3 regions of the Clostridium sp. MSTE9 genome follow, and region 2 is predicted to be linked to each of the others. Evidence: predicted binding sites of a transcription regulator. Region 2 holds the regulator's gene; each other region holds the start of a gene.
The links. Region 2 encodes HrcA, which represses chaperone genes, less so after heat shock. Its sites were predicted from a motif close to TGTTAGCACTCNNNNNNNNNGAGTGCTAACA; they were not measured.
Positions count from the first base shown of each region.

Region 1: a site for HrcA is predicted at 3,561-3,591, ahead of HMPREF1141_RS15170 (co-chaperone GroES). Genes of this name have one in related genera too.
Region 3: a site for HrcA is predicted at 2,199-2,229, ahead of HMPREF1141_RS02975 (Hsp20/alpha crystallin family protein). Genes of this name have one in related genera too.

Region 1 covers NZ_AKFU01000051.1:92,076-98,265, forward strand. The annotation lists gene HMPREF1141_RS15150 (fumarate hydratase) at 1-163, shown strand, start outside; gene raiA (ribosome-associated translation inhibitor RaiA) at 283-831, shown strand; gene HMPREF1141_RS15160 (class I SAM-dependent RNA methyltransferase) at 938-2,059, shown strand; gene HMPREF1141_RS15165 (hypothetical protein) at 2,423-3,250, shown strand; gene HMPREF1141_RS15170 (co-chaperone GroES) at 3,632-3,916, shown strand; gene groL (chaperonin GroEL) at 3,955-5,586, shown strand; gene HMPREF1141_RS15180 (helix-turn-helix transcriptional regulator) at 5,886-6,101, shown strand; gene HMPREF1141_RS15185 (hypothetical protein) at 6,088-6,190, shown strand, end outside.
Region 2 covers NZ_AKFU01000039.1:45,122-51,311, forward strand. The annotation lists gene dnaK (molecular chaperone DnaK) at 128-1,984, opposite strand; gene grpE (nucleotide exchange factor GrpE) at 2,086-2,664, opposite strand; gene hrcA (heat-inducible transcriptional repressor HrcA) at 2,736-3,761, opposite strand; gene HMPREF1141_RS17375 (hypothetical protein) at 3,875-4,231, opposite strand; gene HMPREF1141_RS12075 (CopG family transcriptional regulator) at 4,269-4,448, shown strand; gene HMPREF1141_RS12080 (hypothetical protein) at 4,658-4,837, shown strand; gene HMPREF1141_RS12085 (DUF6809 family protein) at 4,980-5,279, shown strand; gene HMPREF1141_RS12090 (response regulator) at 5,400-6,190, opposite strand, start outside.
Region 3 covers NZ_AKFU01000013.1:48,461-54,650, forward strand. The annotation lists gene HMPREF1141_RS02960 (flavin reductase) at 1-361, shown strand, start outside; gene HMPREF1141_RS02965 (ankyrin repeat domain-containing protein) at 436-1,011, shown strand; gene HMPREF1141_RS02970 (DUF4261 domain-containing protein) at 1,019-1,888, shown strand; gene HMPREF1141_RS02975 (Hsp20/alpha crystallin family protein) at 2,325-2,765, shown strand; gene HMPREF1141_RS02980 (hypothetical protein) at 2,852-3,376, opposite strand; gene HMPREF1141_RS02985 (ATP-binding cassette domain-containing protein) at 3,465-4,259, opposite strand; gene HMPREF1141_RS02990 (ABC transporter permease) at 4,272-5,276, opposite strand; gene HMPREF1141_RS02995 (ABC transporter substrate-binding protein) at 5,416-6,190, opposite strand, start outside.

The sequences.
Region 1 (6,190 bases), on a different contig from region 2:
GCTCCGCGCGGTCAACGAGCTGAACGTCGGCCCGCAGGGCTTTGGCGGCGATGTGACCGCGCTGGCCGTGAATATCGAGACCTACGCAACACACATTGCCGGCCTGCCCGTTGCGGTCAACGTCGGCTGTCATGTGACCCGGCATAAAAAAATGATCATTTAAGATCGAACTACTTCTATTTTTTCGGTATTTATGTTATAATACTCCCAGAGAGTTCGGGTCAATTTTCAGGAATATGTTCCGAAAACTCTGCGATTTCCATTTGCAAAGGAGATGCGTACATGAATATCACGATTACTGGACGTAAGGTCACACTCAAAGATCACTTCAAGAGCCTGGCAACCAAAAAGCTTTCCCGTTTTGATAAGATCTTCGATGCGGACGCGGACGCTCATGTGGTGGTCACGCTGGAGCGCAACCGTCAGACGGTTGAAATCACAATCCGGAGCAAGGGCATGATTTATCGTGCGGAGGCTACCGATTTTGAAATGAACGACGCGCTGGATCAGGTCATCAGTGCTCTGGGCCGGCAGATTCGCAAGAACAAGAGCCGTCTGGACAAGCAGATTCATTCTGCGGCGCTGGATCAGCTCGTGACGGAAACGCCGGAAGAAGCCGAGCCTGCCGCAGTCGCCGAAGAAGAGGAATATCGGATTGTGCGCACCAAGCATTTCCCGGTGAAGCCCCTTACGGTGGAAGAAGCAATTTTGCAGATGAACCTGCTCGGTCATCAGTTTTACATGTTCCGCAACGGCGCTACGGGTGAAATCAATGTAGTATATCAGCGCAAAAACGGCGATTACGGTTTATTGGAGCCGGATGCGGAATAATATAGTGAGTCAGCGGGGGCCGCGTCAGACTGCGGCCCCCGTTTTATTTCCCGGGTAAAACACAAAATTTTTGCCCGCTATTTTTTCAGATACGGAGAGAAACACAATGGATCAATTTCAACTGGTATGCCCCTGCCTGCTGGGCGTAGAAGGCCTGGTGGCGGAAGAACTGCGGGATATGGGCGCGCAGCAGGTAGAGCCCCAGAACGGGCGCGTGGTGTTCGCAGGCAGCGAAGAAATGCTGGCGCGCGCGAATCTCTGCTCCCGTTACAGCGAGAGGGTGCTTGTGCTGCTCGGCACGTTCCGTGCCGTTACCTTTGAGCAGCTGTTTCAGGCGGTAAAGGCCCTGCCGTGGGAGCAGTGGATCGGCAAGAAGGACCGTTTCCCGGTCAAGGGACGTTCGCTCAGCTCTCAGCTTTCCAGCGTTCCGGACTGCCAGTCCATCATCAAAAAGGCCATTGTGGAACGCCTGAAGCTGAAATATCGCATCCCGTGGTTCGAGGAATCCGGCGATATGTATCAGGTACAGTTCCTGATTTTAAAGGATACTGTCAGCGTGATGCTCGATACCAGCGGCGTGGGGCTGCATAAGCGCGGCTACCGCCCCAACGCGGCGGAGGCCCCGATCAAAGAAACGCTGGCTGCGTCGATGGCGAAGCTGGCCCGTCTTTGGCCGGATTCCCACGTGTACGACCCGTTTTGCGGCTCTGGCACGATTCTCATCGAATCGGCGCTGCTCGCGATGAACATCGCCCCCGGCCTGCAGCGGAGCTTTGCTGCGCAGAGCTGGAAGGGGATAGATGAAAGCGTGTGGATACGCGAAAAAGCGCGCGCGCAGGATCTGGTTCGGCGTGACAGCACCTTCCTTGCTACCGGTTATGATATCGACGGCGCGGCCGTTGCCCTGACGCTGGAAAACGCGAAAAAGGCCGGCGTCATCGCCCATATCCGGGCGGAAAAGCGCGACATCCGCGACTTTGCGGAAGAGGGCGAGCGCGGCTGTGTGATCTGCAACCCGCCCTACGGCGAGCGCCTGCTCGACCTGAGTCAGGCGGAGGAGCTGTATACGGCCATGGGGCAGCGCTTTGTTCCCAAACGCGGCTGGAGCTACCACATCATCAGCCCCGACGAAACGTTTGAAAGCTGCTTTGGCCGTCCTGCAGACAAGCGCCGCAAGCTGTATAACGGAATGATCAAATGCCAGCTGTACAGCTATTATAAAGCGTAGAAGAGAGAGAAAGTAAAAGGCAGGATTCCACATGGAATCCTGCCTTTTACTTTTATTATCAATAATAATATATTTTTATACCAATATATTTCTTATTAATATATTTAAAATATGTCAATTCATGCTATTGTAAATAAAAATTGGAAAATGTATAAATCTTTCAAAGACCTGTAAGAAAACAATAGAACGGGAAGCGGAGAGGCTTTTGGTAAGCCGAATAATAAACGAATCACTTCCCAAAGTATTTATTGATGGTAATTGACTGAAAACACTGATTCGTATGCAATGGGATAGGAGGTAATGTTACTTACTGTGAATACCTTCTATTCCATTTTGAATTTATGTAAGTTATGAGGTGGGATCATGAAAGTACACTTTCGATGCTTTTTATTTCTTCTGATTTGTTTTATCATGGTATCCTCCGCTTCGTGTATAGAGTGGATAAAAGAAGAACGTTTTTCAGCAACTGGTTCTGCATCTGAAATCGATAAAATAGAGCATTCAGCTTTGGAAAACCCGGCCCCTGTGATTGACTCCATAGAGTTTTATCCTACTGAGGGCTATCTTCATCCTGACAGTGGAAACAATCCTGCATGGTGGTCGGAACTTAGCTTTTTTGGAACGGTAAAAGGTGATTTTACCAATTCGGAAAATGATAAGATCATGAATCAATTAAAAAAGTTTTTTCAGATTCAATCGGTAGTTACGGAGCAGAATCAAGAGCTTTTCGTTTCTTCCGCTGATTGGCTGGTATCGGGAGACGATAAAGAGAGCCGCGAAATTCAACTAAAAGTAATATTCAAAGAAAAAATACAGGAAAAAACAATAGTTACTGGGATCAGAATGGAAGAAAACGGAATTTTAACGGAATCTCCGGTTGGAAAATATGATATTCAGCCTGTTCCTTATGCAGAAACAAAAAATTGCTTTATGTTTGAAAATAGAATCGATCTTCTGGATACGGCGACTGAGGATATGATGCTGACCTACAGAGTAGCGGTACCATCCAAACATCCGGATACGATAACCTTTCACGCTGTAATTTCAGAGGATTCAAACCGGATATCGGCTGAAGCGATAAACTGGAAATATGATGAAGAAGCGACAAAGGATGCAAAAGATTATTATTCAACCACAAAAACAGCGTCGGATATCGAGAGCTTTCAAATATATGCGGTTGATTACGGATAAAAACGAACTTGAAGAGCGCCGCGATTCAGCCATATATTACCGTTTCCTATAACGGAAATTCTTATCACTGTATGTCGGAAGCCGTGTATTTTGATCTAAATCGGAGCGTTCAGCCATGAATTTTACACAGGCCCCCTTTCGGCTATTTCGAAGTCGGAAGGAGGCCCTTATTTTATTCTGGATGAATCAGGTAAAATTTGAGAGGAAAGCTAACCTCAAAAAGCAAAGATAGCAATTGTAAAAAAATTATGAAATTCCGTATTTTAGGAAAAAACCTCTTGATTTTTATGTGTCCAGCGGCTAAAATAAGTCTTAGCACTCGAGGATATTGAGTGCTAAACCAAATCAATCATTTGATTTTTTATAAGGAGGAAATAGGAAATGACGATCAAACCACTTTCCGACAGAGTTCTGATTAAAATGGAAGAGGCAGAGGAAACCACAAAGAGCGGTATCCTGCTGGCCGGTTCCGCAAAAGAGAAGCCCCAGATCGCGTCTGTTATCGCGGTCGGCCCCGGCGGTATGGTAGACGGCAAAGAGGTTACCATGTACGTAAAGGTGGGCGATAAGGTCATCAGCAGCAAATATGCCGGAACAGAAGTGAAGATCGACGGCGAAGAGTACACCATTGTACGGCAGTCGGATATTCTTGCTGTTGTGGAATGATTTTTCATTTTGATTCAGAAATTTAGGAGGAATGCAGTATGGCAAAGCAGATTATTTTCGACGTGGAAGCCAGAAAAGCTCTGATGAGCGGCGTAAACCAGCTGGCCGATACCGTTAAGATTACCCTGGGCCCGAAAGGCCGCAACGTGGTGCTCGATAAGAAGTTCGGCGCTCCGCTGATCACCAACGACGGCGTAACCATCGCCAAAGAGATCGAGCTCGAGGATGCCTTTGAGAACATGGGCGCACAGCTCGTCAAAGAGGTTGCGATCAAAACCAACGACGTGGCCGGCGACGGTACCACCACCGCCACTCTGCTGGCACAGGCTCTGGTCCGCGAGGGCATGAAGAATCTGGCTGCAGGCGCTAACCCCATGATCCTGCGCAAGGGAATGCAGAAAGCGGTTGACGCTGCTGTCAAAGCGATCATCGACAATTCCAAAAAGGTTTCCGGCTCCGACGATATCGCGAGAGTGGCTACCGTTTCCTCTGCGGATGAATTCATCGGCAAGCTGATCGCGGAAGCGATGGAAAAGGTCAGCTCTGACGGCGTAATCACCGTGGAAGAGTCCAAGACTGCCGAGACATACTCCGAGGTTGTAGAAGGCATGCAGTTTGACCGCGGCTATATCACCCCTTATATGGTAACTGATACCAATAAGATGGAGGCCGTAATCGACGACGCCTATATCCTCATTACCGATAAGAAGATTTCTAACATTCAGGAGATTCTGCCCCTGCTCGAGAGTATCGTACAGTCCGGCAAGAAGCTCGTGATGATCGCTGAGGACATCGAGGGCGAGGCGCTGACCACCCTGATCCTCAACAAGCTGCGCGGCACCTTTACCTGCGTTGGCGTAAAGGCCCCCGGCTTTGGCGACAGAAGAAAAGATATGCTGCGCGATATTGCGGTTCTGACTGGCGGCCAGGTGATCTCTGAAGAGCTTGGCCTGGAGCTGAAGGACACCACGATTGCTCAGCTGGGCCGTGCCCGTCAGGTGAAGGTGGACAAAGAGAACACCATCATCGTAGACGGTGCCGGTAACTCCGATGAAATCAAGGACAGAGTGGCTCAGATCCGCGCTCAGCTCGAGACCACTACCTCCGACTTCGACCGTGAGAAGCTGCAGGAGCGCCTGGCGAAGCTTGCCGGCGGTGTTGCGGTCATCAAGGTCGGCGCCGCTACCGAAGTGGAAATGAAAGAGAAGAAGCTGCGCATTGAAGATGCTCTGGCGGCAACCAAGGCTGCTGTGGAAGAGGGCATCGTGGCCGGCGGCGGCGTTGCGTTCATCAACGCGATTCCCGCGGCGGAGAAGCTGCTGGAAAGCACGGAAGGCGACGAAAAGACCGGCGTGCAGATCGTTCTGAAAGCTCTGGAAGAACCCGTGCGTCAGATTGCCGTGAACGCGGGCCTCGAAGGTTCCGTTATTGTTGAGAACCTGAAGAAGGAAAACAAGGTCGGCTATGGCTTTAACGCGCTGACGCAGGAGTACGGCGATATGATCAATGCGGGTATCGTTGATCCTACCAAGGTATCCCGTTCTGCGCTGCAGAACGCCGCTTCCATCGCGGCCATGATTCTGACCACCGAATCTCTGGTTGCGGATAAGAAGGAGCCGGTGGCTGCTCCCGCAATGCCTGCAGACGGCGGCATGGGCGGCATGTATTAAGCCTAAAACACATCTGAAAAAAAGCGATGCTGGTTTCAGCATCGCTTTTTTTATGCGGAAAAACCTTTCTCTGTCACAATTGCCAAAGAAAGAGCTGCGCTCCGCTTTGTGACGTGACATCGGCTTTTGATATTGAATTGTTGAAGAAAAAAGCAAGAAACAACCTCATCTGCATCAGCGGGACGGTTTTGCGTCATTGAAAAGAATTGATAGAATAGTCGTATATATAAAGTTTTTTGTCATGCATATTTGACTTTGTGACGCTGATATGATACTATATGCTGCAGGAGGTGGCAATGATGGGGAAGAATTTACGAATCAAGGCTGCGCGGGCCGCAAAGGATATGACACAAAAAGATTTGGCCGATGCTGTTGGGGTCGCTCGACAAACAATGAACGCAATTGAGAAAGGCGACTATAATCCCTCGATCAACCTGTGCATTGCCATTTGCAAAGCTCTGGACAAAACTTTGGATCAGCTTTTTTGGGAGGGTAACGAATATGAAAATCAATAAAAGTGCTCTGGATGAAATGCAGACCGAAAGACGTAACCATATCGGCAATCAAATGTTTCTTTTGACGTTCTATCTTCTTTTATTGGATG
Region 2 (6,190 bases):
GGCCGAGGCCACCCTTCGTAATCAGCTGTGTTGCTCTATGATACCGCAGGCTCTATGCGCCGCTGTATCGTTTTCATCACATATCAAATATCATACCACAAAACACCCCGGGTTGAAAATACCGAAATTATTTCTGGCTGTCGTCCACATCTTTAAAGTCCGCATCGTACACCGTCTGGCTGTCGCCCGCCGCCGGGCCCTCCTGGGGCTGGCCGCCCATATCGGGAGCTGCTGCCGCGCCGCCCTGCGGGGCGTTGGCCTTATACAGCTTCTCAGAAACCGCGTACAGGCTCTTCTGCAAGTCTTCGGTCTTAAGCTTGAGTTCCTCGACGGAAGCGGACGTCAGCATCCCCTTGAGCTCAGAAACCTTCTGGTTCAGCTCAGTCTTATCGGCTTCTTCAATCTTGTCGCCACTGTCAGAGATCAGCTTCTCAACAGAATAGCACAGGTTTTCCGCCTCGTTTTTGGTGTCGACTTCTTCGCGGCGCTTCTTGTCCTCGGCGGCAAACTGCTCCGCTTCCTTCACGGCCTTGTCGATGTCGTCCTTGCTCATGTTGGTGCTGGAGGTAATCGTGATGTGCTGCTCCTTGCCGGTGCCAAGATCCTTTGCGGATACGTTCACGATGCCGTTGGCATCCAGATCAAAGGTAACCTCGATCTGGGGGATTCCGCGGGGGGCGGGAGCGATGCCGTCGAGCTTAAACAGGCCCAGCTGCTTGTTGTCGCGGGCAAATTCACGCTCGCCCTGCAGCACGTTGACCTCTACCTGGGTCTGGCCGTCCGCAGCGGTGGAGAACACCTGGCTCTTCTTGGTCGGAATCGTGGTGTTGCGCTCAATGATTTTGGTCATGATGCCGCCCATGGTCTCAACGCCCAAAGAAAGGGGAGTAACGTCCAGCAGCAGCAGGCCCTGAACCTCGCCGCCCAGAACGCCGGCCTGCAGCGCGGCGCCGATCGCAACGCACTCATCGGGGTTGATGCCCTTGAACGGGTCTTTGCCGGTCAGGCTCTTGACCGCATCCTGTACCGCGGGGATTCTGGAAGAACCGCCGACCATCAGCACCTTGCTGATGTCGGAAATCTGCAGGCCGGAATCCTGCAGCGCCTGGCGCACGGGGCCCATGGTCTTTTCTACCAGATCAGCGGTCAGCTCGTTGAACTTCGCGCGGGAAAGGGTCAAATCCAGGTGCTTCGGGCCGGTTGCGTCCGCCGTGATGAACGGCAGGTTGATGGAAGCGGAGGTCATGCCGGAAAGCTCGATCTTCGCCTTTTCAGCAGCTTCCTTCAGGCGCTGCATCGCCATTTTGTCGCCGCTCAGATCAATGCCGGCTTCCCTCTTGAAGCTGTCGACCATCCAGTCCATGACGCGCTTGTCGAAATCGTCGCCGCCAAGGCGATTGTTGCCGGCAGTGGCGAGAACCTCCTGTACACCGTCGCCCATCTCGATGATGGACACATCGAACGTACCACCGCCCAGATCGTATACCATGACCTTCTGGTCGTTGCCCTTGTCAATTCCATAGGAAAGAGCCGCGGCCGTCGGTTCGTTGATGATTCTCTTGACATCCAGACCGGCAATCTTGCCGGCGTCCTTTGTCGCCTGACGCTGTGCGTCGGTAAAGTAAGCGGGAACAGTGATGACCGCGGAGGTAACCGGTTCGCCCAGGTACGCTTCTGCGTCCGCCTTCAGCTTTTGCAGGATCATCGCAGAGATTTCCTGCGGGGTGTAGCTCTTGCCGTCGATATTCACCTTGTAAGAGGAGCCCATTTCTCTTTTAATGGAAGAAATGGTGCGCTCGGGGTTGGTGATGGCCTGGCGCTTTGCCACCTGACCCACCATGCGCTCGCCGGTTTTGGAAAACGCCACAACAGACGGAGTGGTGCGCGCGCCTTCCGCGTTTGGAATAACGACAGGCTCGCCGCCTTCGATAACAGCTACGCAGGAGTTGGTTGTTCCTAAGTCGATACCAATTGTTTTTGCCATACTTATTACCTCCAAAAAGTTAGGTTATTATTTTTATAAAATCAAGCCGAACCGATTCGGCAACCGCCGTTAAATCGCGGCGGATTCTTCTGATCAGACCGTCAGTTGGCCACTTGAACCATCGCGTGGCGGATAATGCGATCGCCAATGCGGTAACCCTTTTGCAGCACCTCGGCAACGACATTCTCGCCCAGATTTTCATCCTCAATATGAGAGACGGCATTGTGTACCTCGGGATCAAACGGTTCGCCCTGCTGACCGATCGCCGTAACGCCCATTTTCTCGAGCGTGCCGTTCAGCTGGGTGAGAACCATTTCAACGCCCTTGCGAAAATCCTCCACGGTGCCGCCCTGCTGAGCCAGCGCGCGCTCCAGATTGTCGCAGACCGGCAGAACCTTTTCAATGGTATCCGCCGCGGCGTCTGTATAAACCATTGTTTTCTCGCGCTCGGTGCGCTTGCGGTAGTTATCGTATTCCGCCGCGGTGCGCAAAAGCAGGTCCTTCTGCTTTGCAAGATCGGCTGCGGACTGCTCAAGCTGCTCCTGCAGCTTTTTCAGCTGTGCGTCTCCCGGCGTTTCCGCCTGCGGCTGCTCCGCCGCGTTACAATCCTTTTCTTTCTCTGTCTCTGCGGCCTGTTCGGCCTGCTGCTCCGCCTTTTTCGCGGCATCCTGTTTGCTCAAGGAGATTGCCCCTTTCCGCTGCCGTCCCGCGGCAGCCCGTCATTCTATTAGTTCAATTTTGAATTGATTGATTATTCCTCCTGACGAAGCTCCGTCAGAAGTCGCCCCACTGTGTGAGACAGGTAATCCAGCTTGCCGATCAGCCCCGCGTAATCCATGCGGGTGGGGCCGATGATGCCGATTGCACCGGCGCGCTGGCCGTCAATTGCATACTGCGCCACAATAATGCTCGATTCCCGCAGCTCGGGATGCCGGGTTTCATCTCCGATCATCACGCGAACCTCTTTCTGCGGCTGCAGAAGAAGCTCCGCCAAATCCTGCGGACGCTCCAGAAAATCCATCACTCTGCGGGCGTTGCCGCGTTCAAACTCGGGGTGGAACAGCAGGTTCATCTGCCCGTTGAGGCGAACCTCCGGTTCAACGGATTCCTGCGCGGCCTCCAGCAGCGCCATCAGCGCCGAGGACATCATCACCGTCAGATCGCCGAGAGAAGCGGCCAGGGTCTGAATATACGCCGGGGTGACGGCGGCCACGGGCACGCCGGCCAGGCGTTCGTTGAGCACGCGGAAAAATACCCGCAGAATCTCGGGGGATAAATCGAATTCGCAGCGAAAAATCTGGTGCTTCATCGTGCCCGCCGAGGTCAGCAGAATCAGCATGGCGGTTCTGCGGCTCGTCTGCACAAACTGCAGCGCGCGAATGTCCGCTTTTTTGCCCGACGGAGCGGTGGAAACCGCCGCAAAGCGGGTCAGCCCCGCCAGCATATGCGATACGCCCTCCAGCAGCTTCTGCTGGTCGTATGCGCTCGAAAACAGCATTCCCTCCAAATACCGCTGCTCTTCCTGTGTGACGGGTTTGAGACTCATCACACAGTCGATATATACGCGGTAGCCCTTCTGGGAAGGAATCCGCCCGGCGGAGGTATGCGGCTGCTCTAAAAGCCCGATCTCTGCGAGATCGGCCATTTCATTTCTTACCGTGGCGGAGGAAACGCCCAAATCGGCGGCCAGCGCTTTCGACCCGACCGGCTCGCCGGTTTTTACATAAGCATCTACAATTGCCGCCAGCACCTTCAGTTTTCTATCGCTCAGCTCCATTCCTCCCACCTCATTTTCAGATTTTAGCACTCTATGCTTTTGAGTGCTAACTCCTATTTAATAATTTATCATTCCGGGCCGGTATTGTCAAGATTTCAAATGTAAATTAATTATTAATGTGTACCGGAAAAGCCGCAACATTCCCGGATTTCCGCCAAATTGGCAAATTTTCGTTGCAGGCTGAGCCCGGCAGGTGAAACCTGCACATAAGTCGCGGGATAGCCTGCGGGAAAATAGCTTTTCTCATCGCGCAGGCGAAATTTTTTTAAAATAAAATTTTTTGCAGATTTCTCACGGCGCGGAAAATTCTGCTGGCGCAGGGCCTGCCCCGGCCCGAGGGACAAGCCTGCATCGCAGAATTTCCTGTGCGGGAAACCGCAGAAAAAACCTATTTCACCGCAAAGCCATAAAATAATAAAAAATTTAAATGTAAACTCACCTGAGTCTATTGACTTATTGTGCGCACACAAGTTATAATTATTGTGCGCACTATAAAGAGGTGAGAAAATGGCGCAAAAAAAACTTGGCCGTCCGCCGTCGGACGATTCCAAGAAAGACAGAATCTTTGTAAGGGTGGATAAAGAAACAAAAGAGAAGCTGGCAGAATGTACACAAAAGCTCGATCTCACCCTTTCAGAAGTTGTCCGCAAAGGAATCGATCTGGTGCATGACAGCCTGAAAAAATGAAAGGAAGCGGCGACAACTCAACAAAGTAATCCGCCACTTCCTCCAAACCAACAGATGCCCGAAAGCACATGCGGCGTAAATAGTATAACATGCGCTGTCAGCCCTTTCAAGGCATCGTTGGGAACCACAAAAAGGGAGCACAAATTCATCTTGACTTTTCGAGGTGGGTAAGTTAAGGTATTAGTGACCCCGAAAAGTGAGGTGATTCCTTGGGGAAGAAAAAAATGGGGCGTCCAACCGATAACCCTAAGAATGTATCTGTTAAGTTTTTAGCCGACGATGAAACGTTTGAAAAACTAAAGGAAAGCAGCGAGAAGCTGCAAATTTCCAGAGCAGAAGTAATTCGCAGGGGCATTCATAAGGTACATGACGACCTCGATAAAAAATGAAAGGAAGCGGCGCTTCCCTACGAAAACAAACGCCACTTCCCCCAAACCAACAGATGCCCGAAAGCACATGCGGCGTAAATATTATAGCATGCGCTGTCGATCCTTTCAAGGCATCGTTGGAAATGAAGAAAGGATGATTTTAATGACAAGCATTTTAGAAGAATTCGCTTACGGCAACCTATCGCCGGAGGTATGCGCTTTCCGGCACGATTCCGAATACGAGGAGGTCCTGCGGGTACTGTCCCTAAATGAGGAGCGCCTTCTTGCAAGGCTGAACGAGGAGGACAAAAACGTATTTGAAAACTACGTGGGCGCCCAAGGGGAGCTGAACAGGCTCACGGCGGTCGGCAACCTGATTTACGGCTACCGGCTCGGCCTTACCATGACGGCGGAAGCTTTTGTCGGCATGGACGATTTGATTTTCGGCAAAACGGACAACTAGGATAAAACAGATACAAAAATCCCTCGGGCCACAAATAACATAAAAAGGCCGCCGGTATCACCGGCGACCTTTCCCCTTTCACACACATTTCTCAAACAAATCGGAACAGAAAACGCAGGGTTAATTCCCGCGAACTTCCGTGGGCGTTTTGCCATAGTATTTTTTAAAGCAGACTGAAAAATAGCGCTGGTTGTTGAAGCCCGTCTGCTCCGCAATCTCCTGAATTTTCAGCTTGGCGGCGGGGTCCTGCAAAAGCTTCAGGGCTTTTTCCATGCGGATACGCGTCAGATACTCCACAAAGGATTCCCCGGACTGCTGCCGGAAAATCTGGCGCAGATAATTGGAGCTGATATACAGCACCGAGGCAACGTCGTCAATGTTGAAGCTGCTGTCGGCAATATGGTCGCTGATGATGTGCTTGGCTCGGTTGACGAGAGAATGCCCCTTCTCCTGGTTGAGCTTCTGGTAGCGCGAAACAACGTTGCAGATGAACAGCTTGAACCAGCTCAGGCAGCTTTCCAGATCCTCCGTGGCGAACAGGCCGTCGAAATGGACGGGCAAATCCGCTTTTTCCGCATAGGTGACCTGAAGCTCCCGCAAAATCAGTACCGTCAACTTTAGAAAATACGTTTTGATATACTCGAATTTCACATTGTCAAAGCTGGCCGCCTGCTCCGCCATGCGGTCGATCAGCTCAAGACAATGGCTGTAAGACTGATATTTCACGCTTTGCAGCAGGTTCCTTTCCAGCTCGCTGTCCATCCGGAACTCCTGGTCCAGATTGGGAGAAATATCCTCATAATTGCGGATGGAATCCGCGGGCTGCCCCACGTCGGACAAAAGCGTGTTGACCGCCTCCCGGTAGGAAGAGCGAATTCCCTCGGCGCTGTTGTACTGGCGCCCGAGCGCGC
Region 3 (6,190 bases), on a different contig from region 2:
CAAAAACGTAGCCAGTGTCTATATTCGCCCGCAGCGGTACACTCTGGAATTTGTGAATGAACAGGAATATTATGCCCTGAACTTTTTCGAGGACTCCTACAAAAAAGCGCTGGCCTACTGCGGCGCTCATTCAGGCCGCGACGTAGACAAGGCAAAGGAGAGCGGGCTGACCCCTGCCTTTGACGCGAAAGCACCGTATTTTCAAGAAGCAAAGCTGGTGCTGATCTGCCGCAAGCTGCACTGCCAGAAGCTTGACCCTGCCGGGTTTATCGATCCTGCCCTCGACGGCCAGTGGTACCCCGAGAAGGATTACCACCACATTTTCCAGGGTGAAATCGTAGAAATTTTGCAAAAAAAATAACCACAAAGCTTCCGAAGCCGCCCCCGCCTGAGGAGCGGCTTTTGCCTTGCCATAAAAGCCGCAGGAGTTGAATTATGAATCTACAGAAAGCAGATTATGGAACCATCACCCAATTTGGCTCACTGGATGATTTAAATCAGAAACTCAGTATGCAGACTCAAAGCTTAGGTGACGTTCTTGAGCAGACTGATGCGAACGGAATCAGTTTATTGCAGAAGGCATTGATCGGCAGAAAATTTGACATCGCCAAATATCTGCTTGATGAAGGAGCGAAAATAAATATTATTTCGAAAGACGGCTGCAATGAGTTACATTATCTCGCCGCAAATATCAATTTTGATGCCGCTATTCCAGTCGCCCGGTTATTAATCAAACACAGCGCTGATTTAAACCATGTGGATAAAAAATATGGAGACTCCGCTCTGCTCTCCCTTTGCCTGGAGCTTCTGAAACGACACACAGAAGAAGGCATGAAGTTCCTCGAAGAGATTTTATCACAAGATATTGGCCTTGATATCGTCAACAAATCAGGTGTATGTGTCAGAACTTTACTCCATGAGCGAGGGACGGACAGAATGAAATTGTTGTTAAAAGATAAGGAAAAACAGAAAACCGCCCTCGCCCTGAATGAGAAATATAGAGAGGATTGACATTCCCATGGAAAACCGCACCGATTCATTTGTAGACCACTGGCATTCCGTTTATTTTTTCATGCCGCTTTTTGAGGCTCCTGTTACGATGCCGTCTTTGGAGGAATTCCGCGGCGCGCTCACCCGAACCTTCGGCGAGGTGGAACTGATCGCAGAAAATCCCAAGATGCCCGCGCAGCCCGGTGAGCTGCTGGGGGCTGCCCTGTGGGAGCATCCTGCCTACTACGCAAAGGAGGAGAAAAGCGTTCCCTCCCAGCTGGTTCTATATGGAGCGAACAAATTTGACCAAGAGCTGTGGAACGAACAGATCACCGCGCAATTCTGGGACCTGCCCGATAAAGAGGAATGGCTTGCGCGGTGCCGATACTCCATTATGGCCAGCAACATGCTTGCCGCAAACCTGCCGGTCATGGAGCGCTTTCAAATTATGGCGGAGTATGCCGACCTGATTCTGGAGCTGTTCCCCGCGTGCATCGGCATCTATTGGCCCCACAGCCAGCGACTTACCACGCGCGAGGATTTTCTGAACACCCGCTGGCAATCAAAAGAGCTTCATTTTTTAGACGGCGGTGTAAATGTACGCTTCTTCAACGTCAACAGCTCGGACGAAATGGTATTCGACACGCTCGGCCTCACGCCCATCGGCCTGCCGGACCTGCAATGTCATTGTAAGGATTTGGACCCCAACGATATGGCGGGTTACCTGTATAATCTGGCCGCCTACCTGTACCGCAGCGGAGATGTGATTGAGGACGGCAACACCGTAGAGGGGCTCACCCACGAAAAATGGCGCTGCCGGCGGGAAGACGCTCTGGCCGGCCCCGCCCGTATGGTGTTGGATATCCATGCAGGCAAATATGCAGGCGGCAACCGCTGACGAATTTCGTTCTTCTCCAACAGAGCTTGCCCCGGGCGATTTTATTTCACAATTTTATTTTTGTGGGAGAACCGTTTTTCTATATGGTTCCCGCACGGGAATTTCTGGTTGTGCGGTGCTTGCCCTTCGTGCCGGGGCGAGCACCTATTTTCGCGAAAGGGCGAAAGTAGGCAAAGACCTTCCAAGGGAGGAGCCTTGGCGAGTCTTTGCTTCCTTTCTTTTCGCAAGAAAGGAAGGGCCCGGCCCTGCCTGAGGAGCAAGCCTGCCCAAATATGACTTTTCTTCGCATGAAGATTAAACTTTCTGTTAAAATTAGCACTCTCGTGTTGACAGTGCTAATTCTGCGTATTATAGTATAGACGTACCAAGAAAGAAGATCCTAATCAAGAGCTTCTAAGTGGGCATGAAGATCAGAATTTGATAGGAGGAATGATTTATGTTGCCCAGCCTTTTTGGTGAAAATCTATTTGATAACTTTTTTGAAGACCCGTTTGAAAAAAGCCTCTTCGGCGGCCGTAACCCGCTGTATGGCAGACGCGGCCAGAATCTGATGAAAACCGATGTGAAGGAGCTGCCTCAGGCGTATGAGCTGGCGGTAGACCTGCCCGGTTTCCAGAAGGATGAAATCCATGTGGATCTCAGCAATCATTACCTGACCATCAGCGCTTCAAAGGGTATGAGCAAAGAAGAAAAAGATAAGGATGGCCAGTATATCCGCCAGGAGCGTTACAGCGGCTCCTGCTCACGCAGCTTCTATGTCGGTGATGTAAGGCCCGAAGAAGTCAGCGCAAGATACGAAAACGGTATTTTAACACTTTCCTTGCCCAAGAAGAACGCAAAGGCTCTGCCGAGTTCTTCTGAAATCTCGATTCAATAAACCGAGCGCGGCAGAGCAATGCCTCTCCACGAACAATCAAAAAGCCCGTTCCGGCTTTCAGCCGGAACGGGCTTTTTTCTGTCCGATTACTTTTTTAGGTACTTCAGCCAAGACCTCGCAAAGCAGATAACATAATAAAGTCCTGCCGCCAGCAACACCATAGAACTGAATCTGGCCAGGAATGACACCAGCAGCATAACATAGGCCATCGCCAAAAACAGAGCCGAAACCCTCCAGGAATCCATCAGCTGTACCGTATCCATCGGGCGGCGCAGCTTTACCTCCACCTGATTAATCGCAAAAATCAGACAGTACGAAACAAACAGTGCGGCGCAGGTCATCAGAACCCGCAGCGCCAGCAGACCATACACCCCCAGTAAATTCGTCACACCCAGCGCGTCCAGCACGTAAATGATGCCGGTGACAGGCAACAGAATCAGCGAATACAGGCGGGTGTCCTCAAATCGGTCGCCGTACGAATCCAGTTCCTTTGCGCCGAACCAGAGCAGCGCGTACCCTACAAAATCCGGCAGCAGCCCCAGCACGCCATTCCCAAACGGAAGGCTGTAATCCAGAAACAGAAAAATAGTACCAAGCAATAGTTTTGTCATTGTGCTTCCCTCTCCCCTCATATTCTCCATCATACAGAAAAAAAGGCCTGCAAAGCAAGCCTTTTTGAAAAACAAGCGAAAAGATTGGTCAGGAAAGCAGCATCCGGTCGTTCACCAGCGCATCACCCTGCGCAGACTGGAACCGTTTGAGCAGCTCCTCCACCGTCAGGTTTTTCTTTTCCTCGCCCTCAATATCGAACAGGATACGGCCCTCGTTCATCATGATGATACGGTTGCCGTAGGCCAGAGCGTCCTTCATATTGTGCGTGACCATCAGCGCGGTCAAATTGTCGCGCTTGATAAACTCATCGGTCAGGCGCAGAACTGTCGCCGCCGTTTTGGGGTCCAGCGCAGCGGTGTGCTCGTCGAGCAGCAGCAGCTTCGGCTTTTGCAGCGTCGCCATCAAAAGCGTCAGCGCCTGACGCTGACCGCCGGAAAGCAGGCCCACCTTACTGTTCAGGCGATCCTCCAGACCAAGCTCCAGCACCTTCAGCTGTTCGCGGTAGGCGGCTCTTTCCTCTTTCGTAATGCCCCAGCGCAGCGTGCGGCTTTGGCCGCGGCGGTTGGCCAGCGCAAGGTTCTCTTCAATCCACATGCTGCCCGCCGTGCCGCGCATCGGGTCCTGAAACACACGGCCCAGCAGCTTTGCGCGTTTAAATTCCGGCAGGAAAGTGATATCCTGCCCATCCAGCTCAATTTTGCCGCCGTCACAGGGGAACACCCCGGCGATCAGGTTCAGCAGGGTACTTTTGCCCGCGCCGTTTCCGCCAATGATCGTGGCGAAATCGCCCGGCTTCAGGTGAAGGTTCAGATTGACCAGCGCCCTTTTTTCATTGACCGTGCCCTTATTGAAGGTACGGCATACATTTGTCAGTTTCAGCATTGCCATTCCTCCTTAACCCTGTTGGTTCGGCTCGTCAGGATCCTTGTCCGAATCGTCGATCGCGTCCTCAAAAGCCTTGTCGGGCACCATTCTGCCCGGGCTGTTCGCCGCGCGGCGAGCCATAGAATCCTGGAACATTCTGCTCATGGTAGGCGTAAACAGTGCCAGCGCCACCACGATGGAGGACAGCAGCTTCATATCCTGCGATTTCAGGCCGTAGAACAGAACCACGGCAATGATGATGCGGTAAACCACCGAGCCAGCGATCATGGCGATCAGGCGCGGCAAGAAGCCCATGATGCGCCCCAGAAGCACTTCGCCGATAATAACGGAAGCAAGGCCGATTACGATGGTGCCGATGCCCATGCTCACATCGCCGAAGCCCTGCACCTGCGCCACCAAAGCGCCGGAGAGGCCGACAAGACCGTTTGACAGCACCAGAGCCAGAATGACCATGGTGTCGGTATTCACACCAAGCGAGCGCACCATATGGGGATTGTTGCCGGTCGCCCGGATGGCACTGCCCAGCTCGGTTCCAAAAAACCAGTAAAGCAGGAAGATCATCGCAACCGCGACCACGCCGCCCAGCAGAAGCTGCGCGTTATAGCGGGAGAGCATGGGCAGCCAGCCACCCACCTGCACGTCCACCGTATCCACACCGAGCAGGGGGACGTTGGCCCTGTCGTGCATGACGCGCAGATTGATCGAATACAGCGCCGTCATGGTTAAAATCCCCGCGAGGATTCCCGGGATTTTCATTTTCGTATTCAAAAAGCCGGTAATAAATCCGCAGAGCATACCGCCCATCAGCGAAAAAATCAACGTAAGAAAAGGGTTCATCCCGCTCTCGGTCAGAATGGCGGAAATCGCGCCGCCGGTAGCGAACGAACCGTCAACCGTCAGATCCGGAAAGTCCAGAATCCGGAAGGTAATGTAAACGCCGAGCGTCATAATTCCCCACAAAACACCCTGGGCCACCGCGCCGTGAACGGCCCCCAGTAAATTCATTAGCTCCATATCGTTCCTCTATTCCGTGTATTAATAACAGTTTCAGGCGGTGAGCCGCCCCACCGCCTGAACTCCGCATTTTGCGCAGGCAAAACACGGGAACATTCAATTAATTATTGTAAACGAATTTAAGGGAGATTGCAACCCTTTATTTCTGGGAAGAAGCGGCGGAAGCCAAGGCGTCCTGACCGTTCTTGGTGATGGAATCCGGAAGCACCATGCCCATTTTGGCAGCCGCTTCGCTGTTGTAGTAAACATCCAGCTGATCCTGGTACTCGATGGGCATATCGCCAACTTTTGCCTCGCCTTTCAGCACCTTAATCGCCATTTGGCCGGTCTGATAGCCAAGCTTTTCGTAATTGAGGCCCACCGTGCAGGTTCCGCCGTCAGTTACCATACCGATCGCGCCCGGCACCACCGGCAGTTTGTTTGCAGAGGTGACGGAAGTCACGTTTTTCATGTTCGAAGCCATCAGGTTATCGGTGGGAATATACACGCCCTGCACCTTACCAACCATGGACTGCGTGACCTGCTGCACCTCGTTGGAGTTCGAAGCGGTAAAATCCTTATACTTCAGGCCAAGCTCGTCGCAGGCCGCCTTGGCCCACTCGATCTGCAGCTTGCTGTTTGTTTCGCTGGAGCTGTACAAAAAGCCCACCGTCTCCAGTTCGGGGACGAGCGTTTTGAGCATTTCGAGCTGTTCCTTCACCGGCGTTTTGTCGCTGGTGCCGGAAACATTTCCGCCGGGCTTTTCATTGCTGGCCACCAGCTTTGCATCCGCAGGATCAGTGATGGCGGTAATCAGAATCGGGGTATCGGTGATGACCTTCGCCACGGCCTGCGCGGCGGGAGTACCGATCGCCAGAATCAGATCCGGCTTTTTATTCGCCAAAGTATTTGCGATTGTCACACAGTTGGCCTGT